Regions from separate parts of the Brevundimonas sp. ABV4_179 genome, predicted to be linked through region 1. Evidence: riboswitches for the same ligand, from Rfam matches in the RefSeq annotation. Region 1 holds a riboswitch; the other holds the start of a gene.
The links. Region 1 has a riboswitch for glycine ahead of ACYX4P_RS08810 (TonB-dependent receptor domain-containing protein). Riboswitches for the same ligand answer to the same signal wherever they lie in the genome.
Positions count from the first base shown of each region.

Region 2: linked by a shared signal. The riboswitch ahead of gcvT (glycine cleavage system aminomethyltransferase GcvT) and the one ahead of ACYX4P_RS08810 (TonB-dependent receptor domain-containing protein) in region 1 are both predicted to bind glycine.

Region 1 covers NZ_CM149976.1:1,833,468-1,837,675, forward strand. The annotation lists gene ACYX4P_RS08795 (sensor histidine kinase N-terminal domain-containing protein) at 1-175, opposite strand, end outside; gene ACYX4P_RS08800 (response regulator transcription factor) at 172-834, opposite strand; gene ACYX4P_RS08805 (ABC transporter substrate-binding protein) at 1,017-2,003, shown strand; glycine riboswitch at 2,210-2,297, shown strand; gene ACYX4P_RS08810 (TonB-dependent receptor domain-containing protein) at 2,471-4,208, shown strand, end outside.
Region 2 covers NZ_CM149976.1:3,046,680-3,050,887, reverse strand. The annotation lists gene gcvPA (aminomethyl-transferring glycine dehydrogenase subunit GcvPA) at 1-537, opposite strand, end outside; gene gcvH (glycine cleavage system protein GcvH) at 680-1,045, opposite strand; gene gcvT (glycine cleavage system aminomethyltransferase GcvT) at 1,177-2,289, opposite strand; glycine riboswitch at 2,346-2,431, opposite strand; glycine riboswitch at 2,436-2,533, opposite strand; gene ACYX4P_RS14955 (alpha/beta hydrolase) at 2,639-3,679, shown strand; gene ACYX4P_RS14950 (class 1 fructose-bisphosphatase) at 3,816-4,208, shown strand, end outside.

The DNA of each region.
Region 1 (4,208 bases):
TTATGGTTTGAAGCGCGCCGGCCAGCAGGCGGTCCGAGTTGTCGGCCACGATGCGTTGGGCCGTCCAGGCGCCGACCGCCAGCACGACGATGGCCAGGATCGCCAGCGGAACGACCTGCGCGATCAACAGCCTTATGACCAGACTATGGGACGACTTGGACCCGGCGCTGTTCATGGATCGAGGCGATACCCGCGTCCCCTGATGTTCGTCACGGCAGGGCCATCAGGCTGAAGCTTGCGCCGAAGTCGGCCCACGTGGATTTCCAAGGCATTCAAGGAGGGGGCCTCATCCTGAGGGAAGACTTCGGCCGCCAGAAGGTCGCGATCCACCACCTGCCCAGGTCGGGACGCCAGCACGCGAAGGGTCGCCCATTCGCGGGGGCGGAGAGCCAAGTCGCGATCATTGACCGAGGCGCGCCCGGTTCGCCAGTCGCAGAAGAGGGTGCCGACGACAACGGCGCCCGCGGCCTGTCCTTGGCGGCGTCGCACGATGGCGCGAAGTCGCGCCGTCAGTTCGACGGGGGCGAAGGGTTTGACCAGATAGTCGTCGGCCCCCAAATCCAGCCCGGCGACGCGATCGCCCAGGGCGTCGCGGGCCGTGAGCATCAAGATCGGCATCGAAGATCCTCGGCGGCGAAGCGCCGCAAGAACCGCAAAGCCGTCGATGTCGGGCAGGCCTATATCCAGTACGGCGGCGTCGAACCCGCCGACGCTTTCCATCTGCAATGCCTGTTCGCCGCTGTGGGTGCATGTCGCTTGAAAGCCGCTCTCCACGAGGCTGGCCTCAAGGGAATGGCTTAGCGCCTTGTCATCTTCGACGACGAGTATTTTCATGGCGACGACAGGGGACGAAGGATCATGCGCAACACCATAGCCCGAAAGCTCGAAGGTTGAAGCCGGATCGCCGATATCTGCTTCGGGGGCTGGCCGGCGGCTTGGCGGCAAGCGGCGGGGGATTGAGCACAGCCTGTTCGTTCGAGCCGCAAGGCGTTGGTACGGCGGAGCGTGTCCGGTGGATGGCGCGTCGGGAAGGCGCGCTGAAAGTTATCACCAATACCAGCCTGATGGGGCCGGTGGTGGGTGCGTTTCGTCGGCGTTGGCCCCAGATCGCCGTGCATCTCCTGGACATCAATTCCACTCAGATCGCTGAGCGGGTGCGAGCGCTGGCGGACGCAGGACGAACGGGACCGGACCTAGTCTGGAGCACGGCGATGGACGTTCAGGTCAAGCTCATCAATGATGGCTATGCTCAAGTCTACAAGTCGCCGCATCGAGCCGCCATGCCGGATGGTTCGGTCTGGCGCGACCAAGGTTATGGGCTGACGGCGGAGCCGATAGTTTTCGTCTATAACCGAGAGCGGATTGCAGACGATGTCGTGCCGCGCAGCCATGCGGATTTGCTTCGTCTGCTCGATGCGCGCTCCGGCGTGTTGGATGGCCGCATCACGATGTATGACGCCGAGCAGAGCGGCGTCGGCTTGATGCAGTTGTCGGCGGACGTTCAGATCTATCCAGACGCCTGGCCGCTGATGGAGGCGCTGGGCGCGTCGCGGCCTAGGCTCGACACCTCGGGCAAGCGAATGATGGGGCAGATCGCGGATGGGCGGATGGCCTTCGCCTATAATATGAACCAGTCCTATGCCGCTTCGTGGGCTGCCGAAGCGCCGCAGATCGGATTGATCACGCCCAGCGATTATCATCTGTCCGTATCGCGGGTCGCCTTCATCCCGCGCAACGCCGGCCATCCCAACGCGGCGAAATTGTTTCTGGATTTCCTGTTATCCCGTGAAGGTCAAAGGGTGATTGGCGCGTTGGGTATTCGGCCAGTGCGCAACGATGTTGATACGCCCTTGCGTACAGCCGCGCCGGGCGCTCGGCCGATAAGGGTTGGGCCCGCCTTGCTGGCTAATCTGGATCAAGCGCGCCGCACGCGCCTCCTCGGCCGGTGGAGCGAAGCGATGCGGATGGCGACAAGGGCGCCTTCGGACATTTCCGCGCCTTAACGGTTTCTGTGGATAACTTCAAAAGTGCAGAGGCGGCGTTTGCTGTCACTATCCTGTCACGAGCCCGACATGCATGTGGGTTGCACAACTCACGGGAAGCGACTGGCTCGGGATTAGGGATTTTATCCCTAAAATTTGCGCGCTGCGGGAACGATTATACCAATTTTAGCTGATTTGACAGTCGCTATCGGGTCAATCTTACTCATGCCTGCAAGGCGGGAGAGATCGGTGCAGGCCGACGCCGAAGGCGCAACCGCCCCGGAAACGCTCAGGCAAACGGACCGCCTTGCTGATGAAACGCTGGAGAGCAGGTCCGTCCGGGGGACGCGACCTCGCCGAAGGAGAAAGGGCGTGCGCGCCCGAAGCTCTCAGGCCCGATGACAGCGGGGGCGAAACGGCGCCGTCAGAGCGTCGCTCGCAGCAGACACCCCTGGGGAGGGGCGTCGTTTCAAATGAGGAGTCTCGCCTTGTCTCGTTTCGCTCGTTCCTTGACCAGTTGCGCCAGCCTGGTTGCACTGATGGCCTGCGCCAGCGCCGCCGTCGCGCAGGAAGCTGATCCCAAACCGGCCGAAGCCGCCTCGGTCGATGATATCGTGGTCACCGCATCGCGCATCGACCGCGCCGGCTTCCAGGCTCCGACGCCGACCATCCGGCTGACGGCAGAAGACCTGTCCGTCGGCGCCCGCCCGAACATCGCGGCGGCGCTGAATGACATGCCCCAGTTCAAGGCGACCAGTTCACCGCAGACGACCGGCACCAACACCGGCGCGGGCAACGCTCCGGTCGATCTGCGCGGTCTTGGGATCAGCCGGACCCTGGTCCTGATCGACGGGCGCCGCGTGTCCAGCGAGAACGATCTGAACAGCGTCCCCGCAGTCTTGGTCAAGAGCGTGGACGTGGTCACCGGAGGCGCTTCGGCTGCCTGGGGCTCGGGCGCCGTGGCCGGCGTGGTCAACATCGGGATCGACCGCACCTTCACGGGCGGCAAGCTGGGCGCCGAGTATGGCATCTCGTCCTTCGACGATGCGGAGCAAAAGCGTTTCGAGGGTGCCTGGGGGACCGGGTTCGCCGGCGATCGCGGCCATTTCGTCATTGGTGGAGAATATCTGGATAATGCCGGTGTGACGCCTAAGGTCGCGCGCCCGGCGATCGGGCGCTGGGCTCAGGTTTCCGACGGCGCGGGCGGCTTTGTCACCGTGCCGAACGTCGGCTTCGCAAATGCGGCTTATGGCGGCCTGATCATGTCCGGCGTCAACGCGGGCAAGGTGTTCAATCCAGACGGCACCCTTCGGTCCTTCAACTATGGGCGGGTCGTCGGCTCCAACACCGTTGGCGGCGAGGGGCCTTCGAATGATGATCTCAGCCCGCTGGTCACGCCCCAGAAGCGTTACACCGGCTTGGCGAGCGTAACCTACGATCTGTCGGACAAGCTGCGCCTGACAGCCGACGTGCGTCATTCGCGGATGTGGAACGACTACATCTGGTTTGGCGACCACAACCGCGGCAATCTCAACATCAAGATCGACAACGCCTTCCTGCCGACCGCGATCAAGCAGCAGATGGCGGCGGCCGGTCAGACCAGCTTCACCATGGGCCGATTCAACTCCGATCTGGCCTTTTCGCGTATCGACTTCGAGCGCGTCACCACCCAGGCGACCTTGGCTCTGGACGGCGAGTTCGGCTCCAACTGGCGCTGGGGCGCCTACTACAGCCATGGCGAATATCAGAACAACATCGACACGCCCGGCTTCCTGCTGACCACGCCCTATGCTCAGGCCGTCGATTCCGTCATCGATCCGGTCACCAACAAGGCCGTCTGCCGCGTCACGCTCACCAACGCCAACTCCGGCTGCGTCCCGATCAACCTCTTTGGGGTGGGGGCGCCGTCGCAAGCGGCGATCGACTACGTGACGGGGACGCCGCAGATGCGGGCGACGACTAAGCTCGATGTCGCCGGCGTCAGCCTGCGGGGCGAACCGTTCAGCCTACCTGCAGGCGATGTGTCCGTCGCGGTCGGCCTGGAAGCGCGCAAGGAGCAGACGGATCAGCGCGTGGGCGACCTAGACGCCGCCAAGGCGTTCCAGAGCTTCAGCTTCTCGGCCATGGCGGGTGAGTTCTCGGTCAAGGAAGCCTTCGCCGAAATCCTGGTTCCAGTGGTTCGCGACATGCCCGTCTTCAACAATCTGGAGTTCAATGCTGCGGCCC
Region 2 (4,208 bases), 1.2 Mb from region 1:
CACGCCGACAGCGTGGACCACGGTCTCGGTCGCCTTGACGTAGTGGGGGTGGACGCCGCCGGAGATCACCGCCTTGTTGCGGCGGGTGACGCGCGTCGCCATCAGCACGCCCTCGGCCATGGCGGTCGAGCCGTCATAAAGGCTGGCGTTGGCGACCGGCATCCCGGTCAGGTTCGCGACCTGGGTCTGGAACTCGTACAGGTATTGCAGCGTGCCCTGCGCGATTTCCGGCTGGTAGGGGGTGTAGCTGGTCAGGAACTCGGACCGCTGGATCACATGATCCACCGTCGCCGGGACATGGTGCTTGTAGGCTCCCGCGCCGCAGAAGAAGGGCACGGCGCCGGCCGTGGCGTTCTTGGCCGCCATGGCGGACAGGGCGCGCTCGACCTCCAGTTCGCCCGCCACGCGGGGCAGGTCCACAGGCCCGTTCAGACGCGCGCTTTCGGGCACGTCAACGAACAGATCGTCGATGGATTTCGCGCCGATGGCGGCGAGCATCGCCGTGCGGTCGTCGGGCGTCAGGGGGAGGTAGCGCATTTTCTAATCCGCTCATCCCCGCGAAAGCGGGGACCTAGTGCTTTGGGCGACCAATGTGGCCGGAGGAGTTTCCGCCCATCCCAGCACTGTTCTCGCGAAAGAACTGGGTCCCCGCTTTCGCGGGGCTGAGCGGAAGGGGAAATCAGAGGGTGGTCAGGAAGGCGTCGTAGGCGGCCTGGTCCATCAGGGCGTCCAGTTGCGAGGCGTCCGAGACCTTGATCCTGGCGAACCAGCCGTCGCTTTCGGCGCTGGAGTTGACGGTTTCCGGGGCGGTGGACAGGGCGTCGTTGGCCTCGACCACCTCGCCCGAGACGGGGGCGTAGACGTCCGAGGCGGCCTTGACGCTCTCGACCACGGCGAAGCTGTCGCCCTTGGTGACGGTCTTGCCGACCTCGGGCACTTCAACGAACACCACGTCGCCCAGGGCGTCGGCGGCGTGTTTGGAGATGCCGACGGTGGCGATGTCGCCGTCCAGGCTGACCCACTCGTGATCCTTGGTGAACTTCATGTTTTCTCTCCTGTCCCGGTCCTCGGGCTTGACACGAGGATCGGATGTTGTGCGGTTCGTGCGTCGATGTCTTCGCACGAGCGGTTGATCGCCCGGCCCTTGGGTCAAGCCCGAGGGTGACAGGCTGAATGTTACGCCTTCGGCTTGCGGTAATAGCGTTGGGCCACGAAGGGCATGGCGACCACCTCGGCGGCGGCGGACTTGCCGCGCACGATGACCTTCAACTCGGTGCCCAGGGCGGCGAATGCCGGGGGCGCGAAGCCCATGGCGATGTTGTGGCCCAGGGTGGGCGAGGGGCCGCCCGAGGTGACCTTGCCGATGATGTTTCCGTCGGCGTCGGCGATCTCTGCGCCTTCGCGGGCCGGGGCGCCTTCCTTGACGTGCAGGCCGACGCGGACACGCGAGGGGCCGTCGGCCAGTTCCTTCAGGATGCGGTCGGCGCCGTTGAAGTCGGCTCGTTCCTTCCTCGACTTGGACAGGGCGAAGGTCAGGGCGCCCTCGACCGGCGAGGTGGTCGGGTCGATGTCGTGGCCGTGCAGCGGCAGACCGGCTTCCAAGCGCAGGCTGTCGCGGGCGCCCAGGCCGATCGGCTTGACGCGGGCGTCTTCCAGGAGGGTGTTCCAGATGCGTTCGGCCTGGTCCGCCGGGACGGAAATCTCATAGCCGTCTTCGCCTGTGTAGCCCGAGCGGGAGACGTAAGCGTCGACGCCGAACAGCATCAGCCGGGCCGTCTCCATGAAGCCCATCTCGGCCAGCACGGGCTCGTGGGCGACCATGACCTCGGCGGCTTCCGGCCCCTGAATGGCGATCAGGGCGCGGTCCAGCACCGTCAGCTTGGCGTCGCCTTCCAGATTGGCGTTCCAGAAGGCGAAGTCCTCGTCCTTGTTGCCGGCGTTGACGACGACGAACAGGCCGTCGTGGTCGGGGCGGCCCGCCATCAGGTCGTCGATGATGCCGCCGTCGGTGTTCAGCAGCAGGGTGTATTTCTGCTTGCCGTCCTTCAGGATTTCATAGTCGCCGGGGACGAAGCGCTGGAACTGCGCCGTGGCGTCCGCGCCGGTGATCTTGCACTGGCCCATGTGGGACACGTCGAACAGACCGGCGTGTTCGCGGGTCCAGCGGTGTTCGGCCAGGACGCCCTCGTACTGAACCGGCATGTCATAGCCGCTGAAACCCACCATGCGGGCGCCCAAGGCGCGGTGCGCGGCGTTCAGCGGCGTGGTTTTAAGAGCTTGGTCGGTCATGGTTCAGGCTTTCGCGGTCGCGTGTTGGGGCGGAGCTCCGCCGGTCCTCGCGCCCCCGCTGTCCTGAAGCCTGAGAGATTCCGGCGACCAAATCATGTCGCCTTGCTCCGTCGGCGCGCCCATCAAGAGCGACTTTCCAGCGTCCGTATGCTGTCGCGGTCCGTTTGCCTGAGCGTTTCCGGGGCGGTTGCGCCTTCGGCGTCGCGGCCGGTTTCCCGTCCCCGAACTCTCCCGCGAGAGCGTTCGACCTAAGGCATCGACTCCGGCGCCAAGTCAAGCGTCGGCGGAACAAGGTCTGCCGGGGCGGGTTGTCGTCCCGAGCCCCCAACCCCAACCCAGGAAAACGAAAATGTCGATTATAGACAAGCTGTTCGGCGACAACGACAAGCCGCGCGACACCCCCGCCAAGGCCGATGGCCCCATGCAGAAGGTGCTGGATGAACTGGCTTCGCTCGGCGGCAAGCCGATCGAGACCTTGTCGCCCGAGGAGGCGCGCCAGCAGCCCACGCCGACCGACGCCGTTCACGCCCTGCTGCGCAAGGCCGGCAAGGAGCCGAAATCCGACGATCTGGGCGTGAAGACCACCGACATCACCATCCCTGGCGCCGCCGGACCGATCCAGGCCCGAATCTACAAGCCGCACGACCATTCCGAGGACAAGCTGCATCCGGTCGTGGTCTATTTCCACGGCGGCGGTTTCGTGATCGCCGATCTGGACGTCTATGACGGCGGGCCGCGCGGCGTGTCCAAGATGGCTGACGCCATCGTGGTCTCGGTCCATTATCGCCAGGCGCCTGAACATCATTTCCCCGCCGCCCACGACGACGCCCTGGCCGCCTATCGCTGGGTGCTGGAGAACGCCCAGAGCTTCAATGGCGACCCGCAAAAGGTGGCGGTCATGGGCGAGAGCGCGGGCGGCAACCTGGCCATCGGCGTATCGATGATGGCGCGCGACGCGGGCGTGACCCTGCCGGTGCATCAGGTGCTGGTCTATCCGGTGGCTGGCGTGGACATGGACAATGAATCCTACGTCGAGAACGCCGACGCCAAGCCGCTGAACAAGCCGATGATGAAATGGTTCGTGAAGCATATCTTCGCCAACGAGGCCGACGCGCAGGACCCGCGCATCAACATCGTCGAGAACGCCGACCTCAGCGGCCTGCCGTCCTCGACCGTGATCTGCGCCGAGATCGACCCGCTGCGGTCGGAAGGCGAACTGCTGGCCGAAAAGCTGGAGCAGGCAGGCGTTGACGTGCGCCACAAGACCTTCCACGGCTCGACGCACGAGTTCTTCGGCATGGCCATGGTGGTGCCCGACGCGGCGGCGGCGCAGACGTTCGCGGCCCATGAACTGAAGCGGGCCTTCGGCACGGCGATCCTGCCGATCTGATCCTGCACCATGACATCCGTCGTCCCAGGCGCAGGGCCTGGGATGACGGGGTAGGGTGACAAGAGGGTTTTTCTTGCGGCGGCGCGTCCCGCCCGCCAAGAACGCGGTACGCCTCAGCCGCATCGGACCGACCCGCATGACCCGCACCAGCCTAGACGCCCATATCGCCGCCCTGGATGTGGCGGACGGCCTGAAGACGGTGCTGACCGTCGTGGGCCGGACCTGCGCCGAGATCAGCCGGGTCGTGGCGGGCGGCGCCCTGGTCGGGGCCCTGGGCGCCTCGGGCCAGATCAACGTCCAGGACGAAGAGCAGAAGAAGCTGGACGTCATCACCGACGACATGCTGACCCAGGCGCTGCTGGCCTGTCCCGCCATCGCGGGCGTGGCCTCCGAAGAGAAGGATACGGCCGAGATCGCGACGAATGCGGCGGGCGAATATCTGGCCCTGTTCGACCCGCTGGACGGGTCGTCCAACATCGACATCAATGCGCCGGTCGGCACCATCGTCTCGGTGCTGAAGTCGCCGTCC